4 regions of the Arthrobacter sp. StoSoilB19 genome follow, and region 4 is predicted to be linked to each of the others. Evidence: riboswitches for the same ligand, from Rfam matches in the RefSeq annotation. Region 4 holds a riboswitch; each other region holds the start of a gene.

Region 1 (5,232 bases), 1.1 Mb from region 4:
AGGCGAAGACCTTGAAGCCGCGGTTGACCAGCTGCTCGGTGGCCTCGACCAGTTCCACGGCGTCCGGCAGGAGGGTTTGTTCATCGGCGATGACCTCCAGTTTCACCCAGTCTGTTTCCAGGGCCTCCCGGGCCAGTTCCGCGGTAAGGACCGCGTCCCTGGCCGTGAAGCAGCCGGCCGTATTGGGCAGGACCCGGATTCCATGATCCACCAGCAGCTGGAACAGCGAGCCGGTTTCAGCCGTGGAGTAGCGCCGCATGGCCACGGTGGTCAGTGCGGTGCCGGAGGCAAGGAGCGCCGCGCCCAGGCCATCGAGGCTGGGCGCTCCCCCGGTGCCCATGATGAGCCTGGAACCCAGCGCGACGCCGTCGATCACCAGGGCGTCGCCGGCACCGGCGTTTCCTGCAGGGTTGATGGTGCTGGTTTCGGTCATGGCGTCAGCCTCCCTGTACTGCTGTAACAAGTTCGATGTCGTCGCCGTCGGCGAGCGCGGTGGCGAACCATTGGCTGCGCGGCACCACCTGGGCATTGTGCGCGACGGCGACGCCGAGTTTCCCGCCGTCGGTCGCCTGTCCGTTGTCCGCCAGCGGGCGTCCGGTGACCTCGCTGACCAGCGTGGTGATCGAAGCTCCGTCGGCCACCGTGTGCGGGTTTCCGTTAAGGGTGATGTTCACGCAGTCTCCTTGATGTGGGGGCTTGTTGCTGCCGTTGCCGGCCTGGAAAACCGGTCCGGGCTGAAGGGACCCCAGCGGGGATCGGCCCTGCCGTCCAGCAGTTCCCTGCAGATGGCCGCCGCGGCGGGAGTGAGCAGGACTCCGTGCCGGAAGAACCCGGTGGCGATGATGAGTCCGGGGACGTGCCCGGCCTGTCCTCCCCCGGCGCCCGGAGCGGCCGGCACCCGGCCCAGGAGCGGCGCGTTGTCAGGGGTACCGGGGCGGGCGCGGGCGGTGCATTCCAGGAGTTCGAGTTCAGCGACGGCGGGCACCAGAGCCTGCGCATCCCGCAGCAGCTGGTAGACGCCGCCGGCACTCACGGCATCGGAGCGGGCGTCCTCCCGCTGCGTAGCTCCGATCACCACGGTCCCGTCCTGCCTGGGAACGATGTACACGGGGATGCCGTGGACCAGGCCGCGCACCGTTGACGTCACCAAGGGCTGAAGGTGGCGGGGAACGGCAAGGCGCAGGATATCCCCGTGCACGGGCCGCAGCGGCAGCTCAAGGCCGTCCGGCAGGCCGTCAAGCGCCCCCGCCTGCAGGCCATTGGCCACCACGGTCTCCGTTGCCAGCACCGTGCCGCCGCCGGCCAGGCGGACCCCGGAAACCGTTCCGCCCTCCCACAGCAGCCCGGCTGCCCGCTCCGGCACGGCAAAACCTTCCACTGCCCCGGCAACCGCCAGCTGGGGCTGCTCCTGCGCCGCGCCGGCCAGGGCCAGCCGCAAGGCGGCCACCAGGCGCCGGGGATCCACCTGGTGGTCCGCCGGGGTATCAAGTGCGCACGCAATGGCCGGGCTGAGCAGCGGCTCACGCTTCCGGGCCTCCCGCACGGTCAGGGGTTCCACCGCCAGCCCGTTGGCCTGCTGGACTGTGCGCAGGTCCATCAGCGCCCGGCGGTCGGCCGCGTCGGCACCCACGGCGAGGGTCGGCGTCGTCAGGTATCCGGAATCCGCGCCCGTTGCCCTGCCCAGCCCGGCGGCGAACCCGGGCCAGCGCGATGATGCGTCAAGCATCAGTTCCAGGAGCTCTTCCTCCTGGTAATGCAGTTCGCTGACGGGAGCCAGCATGCCGGCCGCCGCCCAGCTGGCGCCGGTACCGGGCGCGTCATCAATGAGGACCACCGAGCGCCCGGAACGCTGCGCCTCCCAGGCAATGCCGTGCCCCACCACTCCCCCGCCGATGACGGCAACGTCGGCCCGGAGGGTGGAGGGAATGGAGCTGCGGGCGGACCCGGGGTGATGGGTGAAGGGGGTACGCATGTGGGTTCCTTCCCTACGCCGGCATTAACCGGATCAGGTCAAGCGGTCGGCTCTGACGCCCTCTCAGCCCGGCGCTTTGTGACAGCCGCCGCGGGCTCCCGCAGTACCAGCCCAGTTTAGAGGAACTAGGCTTGCACGCATGAATGTGTCCACCCCATCCTTTCCCGCCGGCCACCACGCTCCAGCCACCGAAGTCGTCAATTCACGGGACAACGACGCCCTGAAGGCAGCCCGCCTGTACCTCTGCACCGATGCGCGCCGGGACCGCGGCGACTTCGCGGATTTCGTTGACGCCGCGTTCGCCGGTGGCGTGGACATCATCCAGCTGCGCGACAAGACCATCGAGGCGGCCGAGGAACTGGACCTCCTGGCGGTGCTGAAGGAATCCGCGGTACGGCACGGAAAGCTGTGGGCGGTCAATGACCGTGCGGACATCGCCGTCCTCTCCGGGGCACCGGTGTTCCACATCGGCCAGAAGGACCTGCCGCTGGCGGCGGCGCGCACGCTGGTCAACGGCAACGCCGCCATCGGGCTCTCCAGCCACACCACCGGGCAGGTGGACGCCGCCCTGGCAGCAACTGCCGGACCAGCCGGGCTGGACTACTTCTGCGTGGGTCCGGTCTGGGCAACCCCCACCAAACCCGGCAGGTCCGCCGTGGGCACTGACCTGGTGAAGTATGCCGCCGAGGCCTCACGGCAGGCGGCGGACCCCGTGCCCTGGTTCGCCATTGGCGGCATTGACCACGGAAACGTCCACCAGGTGGCGGAAGCCGGTGCGCGCAGGATCGTGGTGGTGCGCGCCATCACCGAGGCCTCCGATCCCGCCGCCGCTGCCGCCTCCCTCCTCGACGCATTGGACGCCGCCGCCGCCTGATGCCATATCGGCGGACTTGGAGCTACGCTGACTTTTGTGTCACATCATCGGCTGGCTCCAAACGTCCATGACCACAGGAACGCCCTGGAAGAGGCGTTGGGCCTGCTGCGCACCGAACTTGAACTGCCGGGACCGTACCCGGCTGAGGCAGTGGCGGATGCCCGGGCCGCGGTGGCAGCGCTGAGGCTTCCGTCCTATGACCTGACCGCCGTCCAGTTCGTGACCATCGATCCGGCCTCCTCCACGGACCTGGACCAGGCGGTGTTCATCGAACCGGACGGGAACGGCTACCGGGTAATGTACGCGATCGCCGATGTGCCGGCGTTTGTTGCGCCGGGAGGTCCCCTGGACGCCGAGACCCGGCGCCGCGGCCAGACGTTCTACGCTCCGGACGGCCGGATTCCGCTGCACCCGGAAGTGATCAGCGAGGGGGCAGGAAGCCTGCTGCCGGGCCAGGATTGTTCGGCTTTCGTATGGGACTTCACGCTCGACGGCGACGCAACGGTTGTGTCGGTGGGCGTCAGGCGGGCGCGGGTCCGCAGCCGCGACAAGCTCAGCTACAAGGGTGCGCAGGAAGACCTCGACGCCGGGACGGCCTCGCCGGTGCTGCGGCTCCTCCGCGAGGTGGGCCTGAAGCGGGTGGCCCTGGAGCGGGAACGCGGCGGGGCCAGCCTCAACATGCCCGAGCAGGAAATTGTCCAGCTGCCCGACGGCGGCTACCGCATTGCTGCCGTACCGCAGCTTCCCGTGGAGGACTGGAACGCGCAGATTTCCCTGATGACCGGGATGGCCGCCGCGCAGCTCATGCTGGAGGGCAAGGTGGGAATCCTGCGCACCATGCCCGCCCCGGACGAACGGTCGCTGAAGCATTTCCGGCTGCAGACCGAGGTGCTGGGCAGGCCCTGGGACGGTGAAGTCAGCTACGGCGAATACCTGCGTTCCCTGGATCCCACCGATCCCCGCCAGCTGGCCATCATGCATTCCGCCGGCATGCTGTTCCGGGGCGCCTCCTATACCGCCTTTGACGGAACGGTCCCCGAGGACGGCGTGCAGTCTGCCATCGGCGCGGCCTATGCCCACACCACCGCGCCGCTCCGCCGCCTGGTGGACCGCTTTGTGCTGGTGATCTGCGAGGCCCTCAGCAATGGCGGGGATGTTCCGGACTGGGCGCGGGAAGCCCTGCCGCTCCTGCCGGGCATCATGGCCGGATCGGACCAGCTCGCGTCCAGGATGGAACGACTGGCCCTGGACACCGTTGAGGCCGCGCTGCTGCTGAACCACATCGGGCAGGAGTTCGATGCGATCGTGATTTCCGGCTCCCGGCCGCAAAACGGAAACGGGAATGGAAACGGGACCGGGACGGTGAAAAACGGCAACGGGAAGAACGGAAACGGCACCGGAAGTTCGGGCATCATCCAGATTGCCGAGCCCGCGGTCACTGCCCGGTGCGCCGGCGAGCTGGAGTCGGGTACCAAGGTCCGGGTCCGGCTGGTTTCCTCGGACATCACCACCCGCGAGATCCATTTCGAGCTGATCCCGTAAGCGGCGGCGGCCGCGGCAGGCGGGCCGAAACGTGTTTCTGCGACCTTGCAGCTAGACTGAGAGGGTAGAAATGGATGCCCGGTCGTTGATTTCCTTGATTTGAAACCAACAAGCCCGCCCCTACGCGATCTTGAGATTTGCCCGTTGGTCACCAGTGCCAGCATTAGATAGCCCGCGATCGGCTTCCACTGGAATCGCTTGCGCGCCTGAGCGTGCTCCGGAACGGCCAGTCCTGGCCGGCCCGTTGAGCAGGCAGCGCCATTGCCCAAATGAATAAGGAAACTCCCCCGTGAGTGAATTGCATACCCACCAGCTCCTGAGCGATGAGACCGGCACGGAAACCATCGAGCCGGAAGAAACCATCATCTCCGACGAGACCCCGCACGAGATCGCGGAGAAGTCTTTTGCCGACTACAACGTCCGCGAGGACATCGTGGAATCCCTGGCTGACGCCGGGATCACCCACCCGTTCCCCATCCAGGCCATGACCCTTCCGGTGGCGCTGGGCGGCCACGACATCATCGGCCAGGCCAAGACGGGCACCGGCAAGACCCTGGGCTTCGGCATCCCCGCACTGCAGCGGGTCATCGGGCAGGACGACCCCGGCTACGCCAAGCTGGCCGTCCCGGGAGCCCCGCAGGCCCTGGTCATCGTCCCCACCCGCGAACTGGCGGTGCAGGTGGCCGGTGACCTGGTGACCGCTTCCCGGAAGCGCAACGCGAGGATCGCCACCATTTACGGCGGCCGCGCCTACGAGCCCCAGGTGGAGGCCCTCAAGCAGGGCGTCGAGGTTGTGGTGGGTACCCCCGGCCGGCTGATCGACCTTTTCAAGCAAAAGCACCTG
Region 2 (5,232 bases), 1.5 Mb from region 4:
GGAAGCGGAAGCCCGCCGTGCCAACGCCGCCAAGGCGCTGCCTACGGGCGCCGCCTTCGGCCAGCAGGGCGGGGACTTCGACCCGTCCCAGCTGAACCTCCCCAAGGGCTTCGACAAGTTCCTGGGCAAGTAGCAGTTCCCCGGCAACGCAGCGTCAGGTGTCGTTTTGACCTCTCAGAACGACACCTGGCGCTGCTTGCTTGGGATGTCAGTGCCGTGGAATAGGGTTGGGACATGTTCAAGCAGAGGGTAGTGTTCGTGCACGGCGCCGGAACCTTCGGTGCCGCCGCGTGGCCGCGCCAGCACGGCATGGCACTGTCCTATGACGCCCTGTTCCTCCGCCGCCATGGCTTTGACGTCCTCGCGGAGCCACTGGAGTCGTCCTTCGCGGAGGACACCGCCATCATCCTGCGCTCCCTTGCCGATGACGGCCGCGGCGCCGCCGGCGGGCATGTGGTGGCGCACTCCCAGGGGGCGATCGCGGCCATGATGGCCGCCGTCGAACGTCCGGACCTGGTCTTCTCATTGACGCTGGTGGAACCGGCCTGCCTCTCCCTGACAGCGGAACTCCCGGCCACTGCCGCCCACATCAGCCTCATGCAGCCCCTCTTCGACGTGCGCCACCAGCTCAGCGACGAAGACTTCCAGCGCGAATTCGTCCGGCGGGTCTTCGCCACCGACCTCCAGCAGCCCGCCACCACGGAAGAAAAAAGGTCCGCCCGCAGGCTGCGGCTCCAGGCCCCGTCATGGGAGGCGCCGCTGCACATTGTTCCCGGGGTGCCCACGCTGGTGCTGACCGGTGGGTGGGAACCGCTCTACGAGGAAATCGCCGGGTACCTCCGGGAGACCGGGGCCCTGCACCGCGTTGCCGCGGGAGGACACCGGCCCCATGACTCCCCGGACGGGGACCGGGCCATCCGGCAGTTCATCAGCCAGGTCAGCCGGAGCCAGCCGGCCCGCGCGTCCTAGCTGTCAGCAGGCACCCGCAGTTCCGGCAGGTAGACCTTGCCGCCGGCTGCCAGGAACTCCTCGCTCTTCCCGCGCATCCCGGCCGCAGCATCGGCCAGTGCCGCCTGCGCCTCCGCGGAACCAAATTCGTCGCGGATGTCCTGGCTGATCCGCATGGAGCAAAACTTGGGCCCGCACATCGAACAGAAGTGCGCCGTCTTGGCAGGCTCAGCCGGCAGCGTCTCGTCGTGGAACGCCTCAGCCGTCACCGGGTCCAGGGACAGTGCGAACTGGTCCCGCCAGCGGAATTCGAACCGCGCCTTGGACAAGGCGTCGTCCCGTTCATGCGCCCCCGGGTGCCCCTTGGCCAGGTCCGCCGCGTGCGCGGCGATCTTGTAGGTGATCACGCCGGTCTTCACGTCGTCCTTGTTGGGCAGGCCCAGGTGTTCCTTCGGGGTGACGTAGCACAGCATCGCGGTGCCGTAACGGGCAATCTCAGTGGCACCAATCGCTGAGGTGATGTGGTCATAGCCCGGAGCAACATCTGTCACCAGCGGGCCCAGGGTGTAAAACGGGGCCCCCTTGCAGAGTTCCTGCTGCCGCTCGACGTTTTCCCGGACCAGGTGGAAGGGAACGTGGCCGGGCCCCTCCACCATGACCTGCACGTCGTACTCCCACGCGCGCTGGGTGAGCTCGGCGAGCGTGTCCAGTTCCGCGAACTGGGCGGCGTCGTTGGCGTCCGCCGTCGAACCGGGGCGCAAACCGTCGCCCAGGGAGAAGGCAACGTCGTACTTCGCGAAGATCCCGCACAGCTCATCGAAGTGCGTGTAGAGGAAGTTCTCCTGGTGGTGGGCCAGGCACCAGCCGGCCATGATGGAGCCGCCGCGGGACACAATGCCCGTCACCCGGTTGGCGGTCAGCGGGACATAGCGAAGCAGCACGCCGGCGTGGATGGTCATGTAGTCCACGCCCTGCTCGCATTGTTCAATGACGGTGTCCCGGAAGATTTCCCAGGTCAGCGCGTTGGCCTCGCCGTTGACTTTCTCCAGGGCCTGGTAGATCGGCACGGTGCCGATCGGGACGGGGGAGTTGCGGATGATCCATTCCCGCGTGGTGTGGATGTCGTCGCCGGTGGACAGGTCCATAACGGTGTCGGCACCCCATTGCGTGGCCCACTGGAGCTTGTCCACCTCCTCCGCGATGGAACTCGTCACGGCCGAGTTTCCGATGTTGGCGTTGATCTTCACCAGGAAGGCCTTGCCGATGATCATCGGTTCGGACTCCGGATGGTTGATGTTGTTCGGAATGATGGCGCGGCCGGCGGCCAGTTCGCTCCGGACCAGTTCCACATCGCAGTTCTCGCGCAGCGCCACGAAGCGCATCTCCTGCGTGATGACGCCCTGCCGGGCATAGTGCATCTGGGTCACCGTCCGGCCGTCGACGGCGCGGCGGGGCACCGGCTGCGCGCCCTTCCACTCCGCGGAGGCGGCGCCGCGGCGGACGGCCGAGCGGCCGTCGTCGAGCAGGTTGCGTTCCCTGCCGCTGTAGGCCTCGGTGTCTCCGCGCGCCACGATCCACTCCGCGCGGAAGGGCTCCAGGCCGCGGACGGGGTCGCTTCCCGGCCCCGCCGTCCGGTAGGTCCGGAACGGTGCGTTCGGCTGGCCGTTGGGCGATGGCTCCAGGGCAATTTCCGTGACGGGTACCCGGATGCCGGACCCGGCGTCGTCGATATAGGCCAGCGAATGCGACGCCAGGGACCGGGTCACTTCGGACTGGTTCACCTGGGGCGTGGAGCCGGCTCCGGAACCCCCGGTGGACGGCAGGTGGGCAGGGTTCAACTGGGTGTTTTGCGTACTCAAGGGAATACTCACTTCCTTCGCCGGCATTACCCGGACAGGTTCAACGGTCGCAGGCTGCGTCAGCCCGATCTCAGCCCCTGCAAGGGCTCCCGTGTGGTCAGAGAAGAAGCTACCACAGGCCCCCGGAAGGGCGGTGTCACATTTGCGGGTGCTAGCCTGACCGGGCATCGAAAGGAAGCCCGATGGCAGACATCATCTACTTTCGCGGACCCGTCCTGGCCGCACCGGACCGGGTACGCCATGGACTCTGGTCGGTGGACGGCAAGCTCACGTTCAGCCGGCCCGCTGCCCCTCCGGCGCGGGAACTCGACGGCTGGGTGCTGCCGGGGTTCGTCGACGCCCACTGCCACATCGGCCTGGGTCCCGACGGCCCGGTGGAACCCGCCATTGCCCGGGAGCAGGCGCTGGCTGACCTCAACGCCGGAACCCTGCTGGTCCGCGACGCCGGCTCACCTGCCGATACCCGCTGGATGCAGGGCGGCCGGGACTTCCCGGTACTGATCCGTGCAGGACGGCATGTGGCCCGCACACGCCGCTACCTGCGCGGCTTCGCGGCGGAGGTCGAACCCGACGGGCTCGTGGAGGCCGTGCGGAAGCAAGCGCGCGACGGCGACGGCTGGGTCAAACTGGTGGGCGACTGGATCGACCGGAGCGCCGGCGACCTTGCGCCCTCCTTTCCTGCCGCCGTCGTGCGTGACGCTGTGCAGGCTGCCCATGATGAAGGTGCCCGGGTCACGGCACATTGCTTCGCCGAAGACACCCTGGACCAAATGCTGGACGCCGGCATTGACTGCATTGAGCACGCCCCGGGGCTGCTGCCGCGCCACCTGCCCCGGTTCGTGGAGCAGGGCGTACCGATCGTGCCCACCCTCATCAACATCGCCACCTTTCCTGATATCGCGGAGCAGGCGGACGCAAAGTTTCCGCGCTACGCCGCCCACATGCGTGCCCTGTGGGAACGCAGGCTGGAACGGGTGGCGGAGGCCCATGCCGCCGGCGTCCGGATCTTTGCCGGCACGGACGCAGGCAGCGTGATCCGGCACGGCAGGATCGCAGATGAGATCCTCGCCCTGCACGGGGCCGGCCTGCCCATGCATGCGGCCCTGGATGCCGCCTGCTGGGCAGCGCGTGCGTGGCTGGGCGCTGACAACCTGGAGGAAGGCGCGCGGGCCGACGTCGTGGTGTGCCGGGACGACCCCCGGACCACCCCGGACACGATCACGGCGCTGGAGCACGTGGTGCTGGGCGGCCGCATCATCCGTTGAGTTATTTGGTTCCGCTACTTGGAATAAATTGAAGCTTCAAGTAATTTTAATATGTGACAGGCCGCCGAAGTGACGGCCTCCAACACAAGGAGCCTTCAAATGACCGACGCAGCCAGCAGCCAGGATCTTCTTCCTGCCGACCTCGCCATGGGCACGGTAATGCTCAAGGTGGGCGACATGAAGGTCATGACCGACTACTACCAGCGCGCACTGGGCCTGGAGGCGGTGGCGGAGCAGGACGGCGGGCTCTACCTGGGCAGGCTCGGCAGGCCGCTGGTCCACCTGGCGCCGGCCCCCGGGCTGCACCTTCCCGGCAGGGGAGAGGCCGGCCTGTTCCACACCGCCCTATTGTTCGAGGACCAGGCTTCCCTGGCGGCCACCATCGCCACGGCAGCCCAGTACGAACCCCGGTCCTTCACCGGCAGCGCCGACCACCTGGTGAGTGAGGCCTTCTACTTCACCGACCCCGAGGGCAACGGCATCGAGCTGTACTGGGACCGGCCGCGCAGCAACTGGTCCTGGAACGGGACGGACGTGGTGATGGACAGCCTGGCGCTTCCGCCGCAGCGCTACCTGGAGCAGCACCTCACTGAGGAATCCCTCGAAGGCCAGCGGCGGACGTCCGCAGGCGTGGGGCACGTCCACCTCCAGGTTGGCGACGTCCAGACCGCCAGGGACTTCTACGTGGGTACCCTGGGCTTCGAGAAGACGGCGGGCTGGCATGGGCAGGCCCTGTTCGTTTCCGCGGGCCGCTACCACCACCACATGGCCATGAACGTCTGGAACAGTCGCGGCGCCGGCCCCCGCAAGGACACCCTTGGGTTGGGCGAGGTGCTCATCGAGGTTCCCTCGGGTGACGACGTCGGGGCGCTGGCTGACCGCCTGAGGGTCGCCGGGGTGCCCGCCCACCACACCGGCGCGGAGCTCCGGTTCGAGGACCCGTGGCGCAACCGGCTCCGGGTGGCAGTCCGCTGACCGGTGCTCCTGCACGGGCCGTGCGCCAGTGCTGACGGGCCAGTGTTGGGGCTCGCGGGCTCCGGCCCGGCGCGTTTGCCGGCGGGCGCGCAGCAACTAGGCTGATTCCGTACGGCCGGGCTGCAACTCCCGGCACGCAGCTCCGCCAACGGAAGAAGGGCACCCGCCATGGGCTTCACTGAGAT
Region 3 (5,232 bases), 1.6 Mb from region 4:
GTTGAAATGCCTGAACAGTAACCGGTGGTTACTTGATGCCGGTGATCTTGACCTTGGTCAGTTCCTGGCGGTGACCCTGGCGCTTCTTGTAGCCGGTCTTGTTCTTGAACTTCTGGATGACAATCTTAGGACCACGCAGGTCCTGGAGGATTTCAGCCGTAACAGTTACCTTGGCCAGGTCAGCGGCGGCGGAGGTGACCTTGTCACCATCAACCAGGAGCAGTGCGGGCAGCTCAATGGTGCTGCCGGCTCCACCGGCGACGCGGTTCAGGGTAACGAAGTCTCCAACGGAAACCTTCTCTTGGCGGCCGCCTGCGCGGACAATCGCGTACACCACTTGGGAACTCACTTCTCTCGACGTTTATTACAAAATTTGCGTGCGGAACCGACTTGCTAAAAGCTTGGTTTCTCGCTGTGCCTCAACGCCGTGGGGTCGTAACCCAAGTGTTGGCGTAAGCACCGAAGATCAAGAATACGCTAAATCCATCTTCGGCCGCAAATGAGGCTGGTTCAGGCGGGCCGGCTGTGGTAGTAACCACAGCCCGGCAGGAACCGCCGCAACCGTGCTCCACCATCATAGCCGGGCCCGGCCCGCGGGGGTCAGGAATGCAGCCTCGGCGCGTCGAAGAACTCCACTTCCAGGCGGCAGGACTGCTTGAACGCCGTCACCATCGCCGCCCTCTCATGGTCCGGCGCGGTCCGTCCGGCTGCATCCACGATGGCGATGGCTTTGCGGGTGGCTTCGGCGAAGCCCTCGTCGGCGTACGTCCGGAGCCAGGCCGCGTAGGCATGGCCGTCCGGTTCGCCCGAGGCCAGGAACCGGGCGTGGAGCTTCCCGCCGACTTCGGCGTAGAGCCAGAAGCAGGGAAGCACGGCGGCGGCGAGGACGGCATAGCTGCCCGACGCCGACGCTGCCGTGAGGTGGTCCACGTATGACTTGGTGACCGGGCCCAGGCCCTTCGGGGCCGGGCGGGTGCTGAGCCACGAGCGGTGGAGTTCCGATTCCACCTCAAGGCACTGCTGCGCGGATCCGGCCCAGAAAAGCTGCTCGGCCTCCGAGGGGGCCAGCGCGCTGGCCCGTGCCAGCACCCTGGAGTAGCCGTTCAGGTAGAGGGCATCCTGCGCCAGGTAGTAGGCAAAATCCTTCTCCGGAAGGTCTCCTGACGCCAGGCCGTGGATGAAGTCCAGTGCGTAGATGTCCGCCAGGTCCTGTTGGGCTTCCGACCACAACCGGGCCGCGAAGCCGCCCTCCTCCAGGACCGGCCGCACGTGGTGGAAGTGGTGTACGGGGCCGTTCCCCTGGCCCACCTCCAATTGGCCGGAGTTCTCAAGTGCGCCGGCCAGCCAGGGCTTGACCGTTCGCAGTGATGCCTCCCAATTGCCCAAACGGGCCTGGACTGTTGCCATGGCAGAGGACAGGGAACAGCCCGTCCCGTGGCTGTTCCGCGTGGAAACCCGCTTCCCCTGCACTTCCACCACGTCCGGCCCCAGGAGGCCCGAAGTGTTCACCAGCGCATCCGGGCAGTCGAGGCCTGAAAGGTGGCCACCCTTGACCAGCACGGTGGCTCCGGTGGCTTCCGCCAGGCGCCTGCCCTGGTCCAGCGCGGTGTCCCAGTCCTTCGCCGGCTCCATGCCCAGCAGCAGCGCGAGCTCGGGAAGGTTGGGGGTGATGAGGTGGGCAAGGGGCAGCAGTTCCCGGAGCGCGGCTTCGGCGGATTCCTTCAGCAGCCTGTCGCCGCTGGTGGCCACCATGACGGGGTCCAGGACCACGACGGCGGGACGGGCCTTTTCGAGCCACTGGCGGACAGTGCGGATCACCGACTCGTCGCCCAGCATGCCGATCTTGACGGCGTCGATGCTGATGTCGTCACTGACCGCGTCCAGCTGCTGGGCCAGGAAGCCGGCCGGCGGGACGTGGACGGACTGCACGCCCCGGGTGTTTTGCGCCGTGAGTGCCGTGATCGCGGCCATGCCGTATCCGCCATGGGCGGCAATGCTTTTGAGGTCCGCCTGGATCCCGGCCCCGCCGGACGGGTCGGAGCCTGCAATGGAGAGGACGCGCGGGACATCGCGGCCCCCAGGCAGCGCGGGGGCCACGCCGGACGCTGTGGGCAGGGGCATGGAGAGGGTCGAAGACAACAGACATCCCTTCGCCGGTACTAGCCGGACAGGTTCAACGGGTGTGGATCTCAGCCGGCCTTCTGCGCGGCACCCCGTGTCGGGTTCCAGAGTAGCCGCTGGAGCGTACCCGGCGGAAAGGTGACAGCACCCGCGCATGCAGGAAGTCCCCGCCCGTGGACTGTTCCCCCTGGATTCATGGGGGACAGTCCGCACGACGGGGACTTCCTGGGTGGCGCGTTAACTGCGCCTTGGCTTAGAGCTCCGAGGCGGGGACGCCGACGCCGAGGATGATCGGTTCCCCTGCCGGCTTGCCGGGCTCCGCCGCAGCGGGCTGTGCGTTGGCGGTGTCCGGAACCTTGGCTGCGTGCGAGTGCCCCGCGCCTGTCGCCTGGACGTTCTCGTGGTGCTGGACAGCGGTTTCATTTGCGGCACCTTGGGCCCGGCTGGCAGCGCGGTGGCGCCGCGGCCTGCGTTGCCGGGACTGCTCCAGCGTGTGGTCGGAGTAGTCCTTTTCCGCCGGAGCTTCCACGGCGGCACGCGCCTCCGCTCCCCCGCCGGGCTGCTGTTCGGGCACCGACTGTTTGGGCGCTGACTGTTCGGCCGGCTTCACCGTGCCTGCGGCCTTGGCGGGCGCGTTCTCCACGGGGGAAGCCGGCTGGCCGAGGTGGGCGAAGGCTTCCGCGAGCCGGTCCAGCGTGAGGGCGGGCCTGGGATGCTGGTCCTCAGCGTGCTCCACGAAGGGAAGCGGGACTTCCTCGCCGCCGAAGGTCAGGACAGCTGCGGGGCGTGCCGGGCCATCGGCGTCGTGCTTCTCTTCAACAGGGACCTGCGCCGGCTCGGCGGACGGTGCCTGCCGGGTGGCTGCCACCTCATCGTCATGCAGGTGGGCCGCATGGGCGGCAGCCGCGATGTTCGCCAGGGCAAGCCGGGTGGCCTCTGCCTTGGCGTGCCGCTCTGCGTCTGTGGGGTCCGGCAGGACGGTGTGGACGTGGACAGCAGGCGCCGGGGCAGCCTCGGGCTGCTGGCCGCCGCGTCCCCGCCGCCGTTTGCGCTCGGGACGGACTCCGGGCTGGCCGCCATCGGCCCGCTGCCCTTCGGGGCGGTGGGCTTCCCCGCGGGCTTCGGGGCGGCTGTCGGCGCGCTGGACGTGGTGCTCGGCCGCCACAATGTTGGCGCGGCGGTGCTCCACGGGATCGTCGTGCGTCACTACGCCCCGGCCGGCGCAGGCCTCACACTGCTCGCCGAAGACTTCCAGCAGGCCCGTCCCCATGCGCTTGCGGGTCATCTGGACCAGGCCCAGCGACGTGACCTCGGCAACCTGGTGCTTGGTCCGGTCGCGGCCCAGGCATTCCACCAGGCGGCGCAGGACCAGGTCGCGGTTGGATTCGAGCACCATGTCGATGAAGTCGATCACGATGATGCCGCCGATGTCGCGCAGCCGCAGCTGGCGCACCACTTCCTCGGCAGCTTCCAGGTTGTTCTTGGTGACGGTCTCCTCGAGGTTGCCGCCGCTGCCGGTGAACTTGCCGGTGTTGACGTCCACCACGGTCATGGCCTCGGTGCGGTCGATGACCAGGGAGCCGCCGGAGGGCAGGAACACCTTCCGCTCAAGGGCCTTGTGGATCTGCTCGTCGATGCGCCAGGCGGAGAAGATGTCCTGGTCCTTGGTCCACTTCTCGAGGCGGCCCACCAGGTCCGGCGCCACGTACGTGACGTAGGCCTCGATGGTGTCCCAGGCCTCCTCACCGGAGACGATCAGTTTGGAGAAGTCCTCGTTGAAGACGTCCCGGACCACCTTGATGGTCAGGTCCGGTTCGCCGTACAGCAGCTCCGGGGCCAGGATCTTGGTGGACTGGGACTGGCTTTCGATGCCTTCCCACTGGGCGCGCAGGCGGTTGATGTCGTGCGTCAGTTCCTCTTCCGAGGCACCTTCCGCGGCGGTCCGGACGATGACGCCGGCGTGCTCGGGCAGGCGGTCCTTGAGGATGCGCTTGAGGCGGTTGCGTTCGACGTCGGGCAGCTTGCGGGAGATGCCGGTCATGGAGCCGCCGGGCACGTAGACCAGGTAGCGGCCGGGAAGGGAGATCTGGCTGGTCAGCCGGGCACCCTTGTGGCCGACGGGATCCTTGGTCACCTGGACCAGGACGGTGTCGCCGGATTTGAGCGCGTTCTCGATGCGGCGCTGCTTGCCTTCGAGGTTGACGGCTTCCCAGTTGACCTCACCGGCGTACAGCACGGCGTTGCGGCCACGCCCGATGTCCACGAACGCAGCTTCCATTGACGGCAGCACGTTCTGGACCTTGCCCAGGTAGACGTTGCCAATGAGCGAGTCCTGCTGGGTCTTGGACACGAAATGCTCGGCCAGGACACCGTCTTCAAGGACGGCGATCTGGATTCTGTCGTCGCGCTGGCGGACGATCATCTGCCGGTCCACGGATTCGCGGCGGGCCAGGAACTCGGCCTCGGTGATGACGGTGCGGCGGCGGCCGGTGTCGCGGGATTCGCGGCGGCGCTGCTTCTTGGCCTCAAGGCGGGTGGAGCCCTTGACGCTGGTGACCCGGTTGTTGACCGGCGCTTCACTGACCGCGCGCGGGGCACGGACCCTCGTCACCGTGTTGGGCGGGTCGTCGCCTTCCCCGCCGGTCAGCTCCAGGTCCTGGTCACCGCGCCGGCGGCGACGGCGGCGGCGGGACGTCACGCCGTCCTCGGCTTGTGTGGCGCTGTCCTCGTCGGCCTCGTCCTCGGCGTCAGCCTCGGCGCTGCCACCCTCGATGTCCTCGTCCGCCTTGTCGCCGACGCGGCTGCGGCCCCTGCGGCCGCGGCTGCGGCGACGGCGGCGGCTGGAGGAATCGTCGCCGTCGTCGGTTTCTTCCTCTTCAGGTTCCTCGACGGCGGGTGCTGCGGGACGGACCACGGTACTGAGGTCCGGGGCCTGGAAGAGCACGGATGTGGGCGATGCAGGCTCCAGGAAGAGGGAGCCAAAGGGGCTGGCGGCCGCGGCGGGGGCGGACTGTTCCTTGACCGCAGCGTGCTCTTCCTTGGCCACAGCGGGGGTTTCCCGGGCAGGCCCGGGGGCACCGGCGGCCTCGGCGGCCGCGGCGGGCTCCTGGG
Region 4 (5,232 bases):
GCGGTCTCCTGCGTCATATCCGCAAATATATCATAGATGAGTTACGCGGGCCCTGATCGGCCACTGGTATGGGGCATCGGGAAAGCCTCTACCCACTGCATGCGATAGGAATCACCTGGGCCGGACCGCCAACATCAACTGCCCAGCCACACCATGTTCCAGGTCCCGGCGGCCAGGGCAGCAAATAGCGCGAGGCCGGCCACCAGGACACCGCCGGCCACCACCCCAAGGTCCAGCGCGCTGAACGTGGATTCCCGGGCCCAGGTCCGGTTGCCGCCGCCGAAACCGCGGGCTTCCATGGTCACAGCAAGCCGGGACGCGCGGCGGATGGCCTGTACCAGCAGCCCGAAACTCTGGCCCAGCGTGGCCTTCACCCGCTGGGCCACGCTGCCGCGCGAACCCACGCCACGCGCACGCCGGGCCATCCCGATGGTCTGCCATTCTTCAGCCATGAGCCCCACCAGGCGCATCGCGGCGAGCGTTCCCAGGACAAAGCGGTGCGGCAGGCGCGCCTTCTGCGCCAGCGCGTCGGCAAGGTCCGTGGGATCGGTGCAGCTCATCAGGAGCACGGCCGGAAGGGCGATCGCAAAGCCGCGCAGGAGGAAGCCGATGCCCAGCTGCAGGGAACCTTCGCTCATGGACCAGATCCCGGCGTCGAGCAGGATCCGGCCGCTGTCCGGGGCCAGGATGGAGGTGCTCCAGCCACCCACGGCAGCGGCAAGGATCAGCGGCCAGCCGCGCTGCCACAGCAGGGACAGGGTGAGCCCGGCCAGGGGAAAGAGCAGAAGCTCAAAGACCAGGGCCACGGACGCCGAAACCCAGTCGATGGACAGCGCCAGGACGGCGGTGATCAGCAGGACGGCAGCGAACTTGCTTAGTGGATTGGCGCGGACCAGGAGGGCATGGTTGCCGCCCAGGGTGAGTTGCTGCCTCATGGCGCCACCGCTTCCGCCGCGGCCATCCGCAGTTCGGCCCCGCCCAAGGCCTGGGTGAATTCGGCGTCATGGGTCACGGACACCACGGCAGTGCCGGCATCCAGGAGCTCGGACAGGAAGGACGCCAGCTCGGCCCATGTGTTGGCGTCCTGCCCGAACGTGGGTTCATCCAGGACCAGGACCTGCGGGCTGGCGGCAAGGACGGTGGCCACGGACAGCCGCCGCTTCTCGCCACCGGAGAGCGTGTAGGGGTTGGCGTCCACCAGCGCGGTGAGCCGCAGCCGCTCCAGCAGTTCGTCCACCCGATCCCCGCCGTGGCCCAGGTGCCGGGGGCCGAACAGCAGTTCGTCAAGCACCCTGCCGGTCACGAACTGGTGCTCCGGCTCCTGGAACACCGTCCCCACTCGGGAAATCAGCTGATCCGCCTTCCACCGGTACGGGTCAATGCCGGCACCGCGGCTCAGGTCCATGGTGGCGGAGACCTTTCCGGACACCGGTTCCAGCAGCCCTGCCAGGGTCAGGGCGAAAGTGGACTTACCGGCGCCGTTGGGACCCGTCACGGCGAGCGCCTGCCCGGCGCGCACCTGCGCGGCCAGGCCTTCCTGGACCGGTGACGGCGGAATCTTCCTTAAGCCCTTGCGTCGGGGACGTTCGCGGGCGACTGCCAACTGTTCGGCTGCGAGCAGGAGGTTTCCCGTGCCGGGGGCCGGGACCACCGCCCGGGCACGGGTTGCCGGGACGTAGCCGGGGACCCACACACCGGCGGCGGCCAGCATGGCCCGCGCCTCCGTGAGCACCTGGTCCGGCGGCCCGTCCAGGAGTACGGCAGGATCCGCGGCGGAGCCCGGCTGCAGGACCACGATCCGGTCCACCAGGTCCTTCCACACGGACACCCGGTGCTCCACCACCACCAGCGTGGCCCCGGTCTTGTCCAGGCACCGCGCCACGGCATCGCGGACCTCCAACACGCCGTCCGGGTCCAGGTTGGCGGTTGGCTCATCCAGGAGGATCAGGCCCGGGCGCATGGCCAGGATGCCGGCCAGCGCCAGGCGCTGCTTTTGCCCGCCGGACAGGGCCGACGTCGGGTGGTCCAGCGGCAGGTGGGACAGTCCGACGTCGGCAAGCGCCTCGTGCACGCGCGCCCAGATTGCTTCCCGTGGGACGGCAAGGTTTTCGGCACCGAAGGCGACGTCGTCCCCCACCCGCGACAGGACCACCTGCGTCTCGGGGTCCTGCTGCATAAGTCCGGCGCGCCCGCGCTGGGCGCGGGGCACGGCGCCGTCAACCAGCAGCGAACCCGACTCGTCGGCGTCCCCCGCCTCGCCGCCGTCGTCGTTGATGTCCCCCAGCACCCCTGCGAGCGCGTGCAGGAGCGTGGACTTCCCGGCGCCCGAGGGGCCGAGCAGGAGCACCCGCTCCCCCGGGCTGATGTCCAGGTCAAGCGCATGGACGGCAGGCTTGGCCCTGCCGGCGTGCCGCCATCCCCAGCCCCGGGCTGTGACGGCGGCAGGGCGGACGGTGCCGCCGTCACGCTGGGCTGGTGCCATCAGGAGAAGACAGGCTCCGTGGCGGCCTTGCGCGAAGCGAAGGAGCTCAGCACGCCGGTACGCGCCAGGCCGCGGGTGGCCAGCCAGGACAGGGCGCCGGCGAGAATGGCGCCGGAGAGGGTGGTCAGCACGATGTACGCCAGCTTGTCCGCACCGGAGTAGGCGATGTTCCAGCCCCACGGTGCGAATGAGTCATTCAGTCCGCAGAAGAATCCAGCCGCGGCGCCTGCCAGCAGGGAGACGGGCAGGTTGAACTTGCGGTAGACGAAGATGGCGAAGATGATTTCCGCGCCGAGGCCCTGGATGAAGCCGGAGAAGAGGACCGAGGCACCGTACTGGGAACCCATGAGGAGTTCCCCGGTGGCGGCCACGGTTTCACAGAACAGGGCGGCCCCGGGCTTGCGGATGATCAGCATTCCCAGCACGCCGGGAATCATCCAGCCGCCCGCCAGCAGCCCGGTCAGGGGCGGGTAGGCGGCATTCATGGGGGCAGAAAGCGCGGCTGCTCCCTGGTCCCACGCCCAGAAAATGACGCCGCCCGCGATGGCCACCAGCGCGGCGACCACGATGTCCACGACGCGCCAGGACTTACTGGTGGTCTTCTTGATTGCTGCAGTACTCATGTGATCCTCCTGGGAAACAGGAGGGGAAAGTGGACCCGGCTGACGGCTGTTGCCGTGCAGCCGCGGCACTTTGAGAACTCGACTCCCTTGCGCCGGTACTAACCGGATCAGGTTCGAGGGTCTGCGGCTGTCCGCACTCTCAGCGCCCACCTGCGGTGCCCGGCTTGTGCCAGGATGTCCGACGGCGGCGCTCCCCTGTCGTTATTAGTGGTGCTTTTGGATGGGTAAGGCTTTTTGAACTGCCCTTCCGGGCGTGGTCAAGTTTACACCTGGCGGGGGTAGATTGAGGGCCATGAGCGCCATTCCACCGGATGTGACCGGATTCGATCCTGATTCCGCCGACGCCCAGCTGGAGGGGTCACTGGAAGCGTCGATCGCCCGCATCGAGGCGGAGGTCCGGGAGCTCCAGTTCCCCGGCTTTTCGCTGGATGACGCGTTGAACCTGGGCCTGCTCCTGGTGGAGCTGGGCAAGGAGCGGTCCCTTCCCATCGCCATCGACATCACCAAGGGCGAGCAGGTCCTGTTCCACGTCGCGCTCCCGGGCGCCACGCCGGACAACGGGCACTGGATCCGCGCCAAGCAGCGCACTGCCGCCCGGTACGAGGTGCCGTCACTTTTGGTGGGGCTTCGCGGCCGGCTGGGCGGCGGCCGGATCGAGGACAACGCCTGGTTCGACCAATCCCGGTATGCAGCCCATGGCGGCGCCTTTCCGATCTACGTCACCGGCGTGGGCGCCGTGGCCACGCTGACCGTCTCCGGGTTGCCGCAGCTGCAGGACCATGACCTGGTGGTTGAGGCGCTGCGCGACATCCTGGGGTCGTCGCTGCGGGATTAGGCGCCGGTTGACCTGCCGCCAACAGGAAGCCTGCTTAGCTTTTATTAGTAATCATGCTTACTATATTGGTTCCCGGGTTTCGAGGAGGACAGGGCATGGGAGTCACCATGGGCGGTCCCGCGTTCGTTCCCGTCACCAGCGCGGCAGACCAAGGAGCACCATGAGAATCCCGGAATCCAGAGGCCCCCTCAGCAACGCCCTGTTCGCACTCCTTGCGCAGGCTCCGGCCGAAGCCGGGACGGGGCTGGACGGGCTGTACCACCTCGCGGCACGGCAGGTGGCCGGCACTAGTGACATCATCGGCGACGAGGACATCCAGCTGGCCCTCTTCTGCCTCTACGAGCTCCACTATTCCGGCCTGGCCGGCGTCTCCGACGACTGGGAGTGGGAGCCGGCGTTAATCCGGGTCCGGCAGCTGGTCGAGGCACCGTTTGAGGCAGCCCTCCGTACCGCCGCGCACCAGGCCGCCGCAGACTTCGAACTGCCTGCCGGTGCCCTGACCAGCGACCAGGTAGCCGACGTCCTGTTCGGCCTCGCAGCCACGGACACCGGGCCCAGCGTCTCCCGCTACGTCGCCAGGAAGGCGGGCCTGGACCAGCTCCGGGAGTTCCTGATCCACAAGTCGATGTACCAGCTGAAGGAAGCCGACCCGCATACATGGGCCATTCCGCGGCTCAGCGGACGGCCCAAGGCGGCCCTGGTGGAAATCCAGGCGGATGAATACGGCGGCGGCCGCCCCGAGCGCATGCACAGCGCGCTGTTCGCCCGGACCATGCGCGGTTTGGGCCTCGACGTCAGCTACGGCGCGTACGTGGATGCCGTCCCCGCCGTCTCCCTCGCGTCCGTCAACCTCATGTCGCTGTGCGGCCTGAACCGGCGGCTCCGGGGTGCCATCACCGGCCACCTGGCGATCTACGAGATGACCTCCTCCCAGCCCAACCGGTTCTACGGCAACGGATTCCGCCGGCACGGTTTCGGCGCGGACGTCACCCACTACTTCGATGAGCATGTGGAGGCCGACGCCGTCCACGAGCAGATCGCAGGCCGGGACCTCGCCGGCGGCCTCGTCGAAGCCGAACCGGAACTCCTCGCGGACGTCCTGTTTGGGGCCACTGCCGCCATGGCCCTCGACGGCCGGCTGTCCGCCCATCTGATGTCCTCATGGGAAGCCGGCGCATCATCGCTGCGGGCGGCCGTGCCGGCCGCAGCATGACTACGACGAAAGCGGTGCAGGCATGAAACCCGGACAGCATGGAACAGGATCGGACATGGACCAGGAATCCGCCGCGGGC

The links. A riboswitch is a leader RNA that binds a small molecule or an ion and turns the genes downstream of it on or off. The one in region 4 is predicted to bind thiamine pyrophosphate.
Region 1: linked by a shared signal. The riboswitch ahead of thiO (glycine oxidase ThiO) and the one ahead of LDO86_RS18640 (ECF transporter S component) in region 4 are both predicted to bind thiamine pyrophosphate.
Region 2: linked by a shared signal. The riboswitch ahead of thiC (phosphomethylpyrimidine synthase ThiC) and the one ahead of LDO86_RS18640 (ECF transporter S component) in region 4 are both predicted to bind thiamine pyrophosphate.
Region 3: linked by a shared signal. The riboswitch ahead of thiD (bifunctional hydroxymethylpyrimidine kinase/phosphomethylpyrimidine kinase) and the one ahead of LDO86_RS18640 (ECF transporter S component) in region 4 are both predicted to bind thiamine pyrophosphate.

The regions. Positions count from the first base shown of each region.
Region 1 is NZ_AP024650.1:2,902,103-2,907,334, forward strand. It holds gene LDO86_RS13290 (thiazole synthase) at 1-433, opposite strand, end outside; gene thiS (sulfur carrier protein ThiS) at 438-674, opposite strand; gene thiO (glycine oxidase ThiO) at 671-1,972, opposite strand; TPP riboswitch at 1,965-2,084, opposite strand; gene thiE (thiamine phosphate synthase) at 2,112-2,846, shown strand; gene LDO86_RS13310 (RNB domain-containing ribonuclease) at 2,883-4,388, shown strand; gene LDO86_RS13315 (DEAD/DEAH box helicase) at 4,678-5,232, shown strand, end outside.
Region 2 is NZ_AP024650.1:2,561,914-2,567,145, reverse strand. It holds gene ffh (signal recognition particle protein) at 1-133, shown strand, start outside; gene LDO86_RS11820 (alpha/beta hydrolase) at 235-969, shown strand; gene thiC (phosphomethylpyrimidine synthase ThiC) at 966-2,807, opposite strand; TPP riboswitch at 2,803-2,910, opposite strand; gene LDO86_RS11810 (amidohydrolase family protein) at 2,990-4,072, shown strand; gene LDO86_RS11805 (VOC family protein) at 4,172-5,047, shown strand; gene LDO86_RS11800 (hypothetical protein) at 5,216-5,232, shown strand, end outside.
Region 3 is NZ_AP024650.1:2,473,906-2,479,137, forward strand. It holds gene rplU (50S ribosomal protein L21) at 29-337, opposite strand; gene thiD (bifunctional hydroxymethylpyrimidine kinase/phosphomethylpyrimidine kinase) at 601-2,121, opposite strand; TPP riboswitch at 2,129-2,226, opposite strand; gene LDO86_RS11370 (ribonuclease E/G) at 2,375-5,232, opposite strand, start outside.
Region 4 is NZ_AP024650.1:4,027,665-4,032,896, forward strand. It holds gene LDO86_RS18625 (UDP-N-acetylglucosamine 1-carboxyvinyltransferase) at 1-17, opposite strand, end outside; gene LDO86_RS18630 (energy-coupling factor transporter transmembrane component T) at 135-935, opposite strand; gene LDO86_RS18635 (ATP-binding cassette domain-containing protein) at 932-2,482, opposite strand; gene LDO86_RS18640 (ECF transporter S component) at 2,482-3,105, opposite strand; TPP riboswitch at 3,172-3,312, opposite strand; gene LDO86_RS18645 (heme-degrading domain-containing protein) at 3,398-3,940, shown strand; gene LDO86_RS18650 (iron-containing redox enzyme family protein) at 4,101-5,153, shown strand; gene LDO86_RS18655 (CDGSH iron-sulfur domain-containing protein) at 5,209-5,232, shown strand, end outside.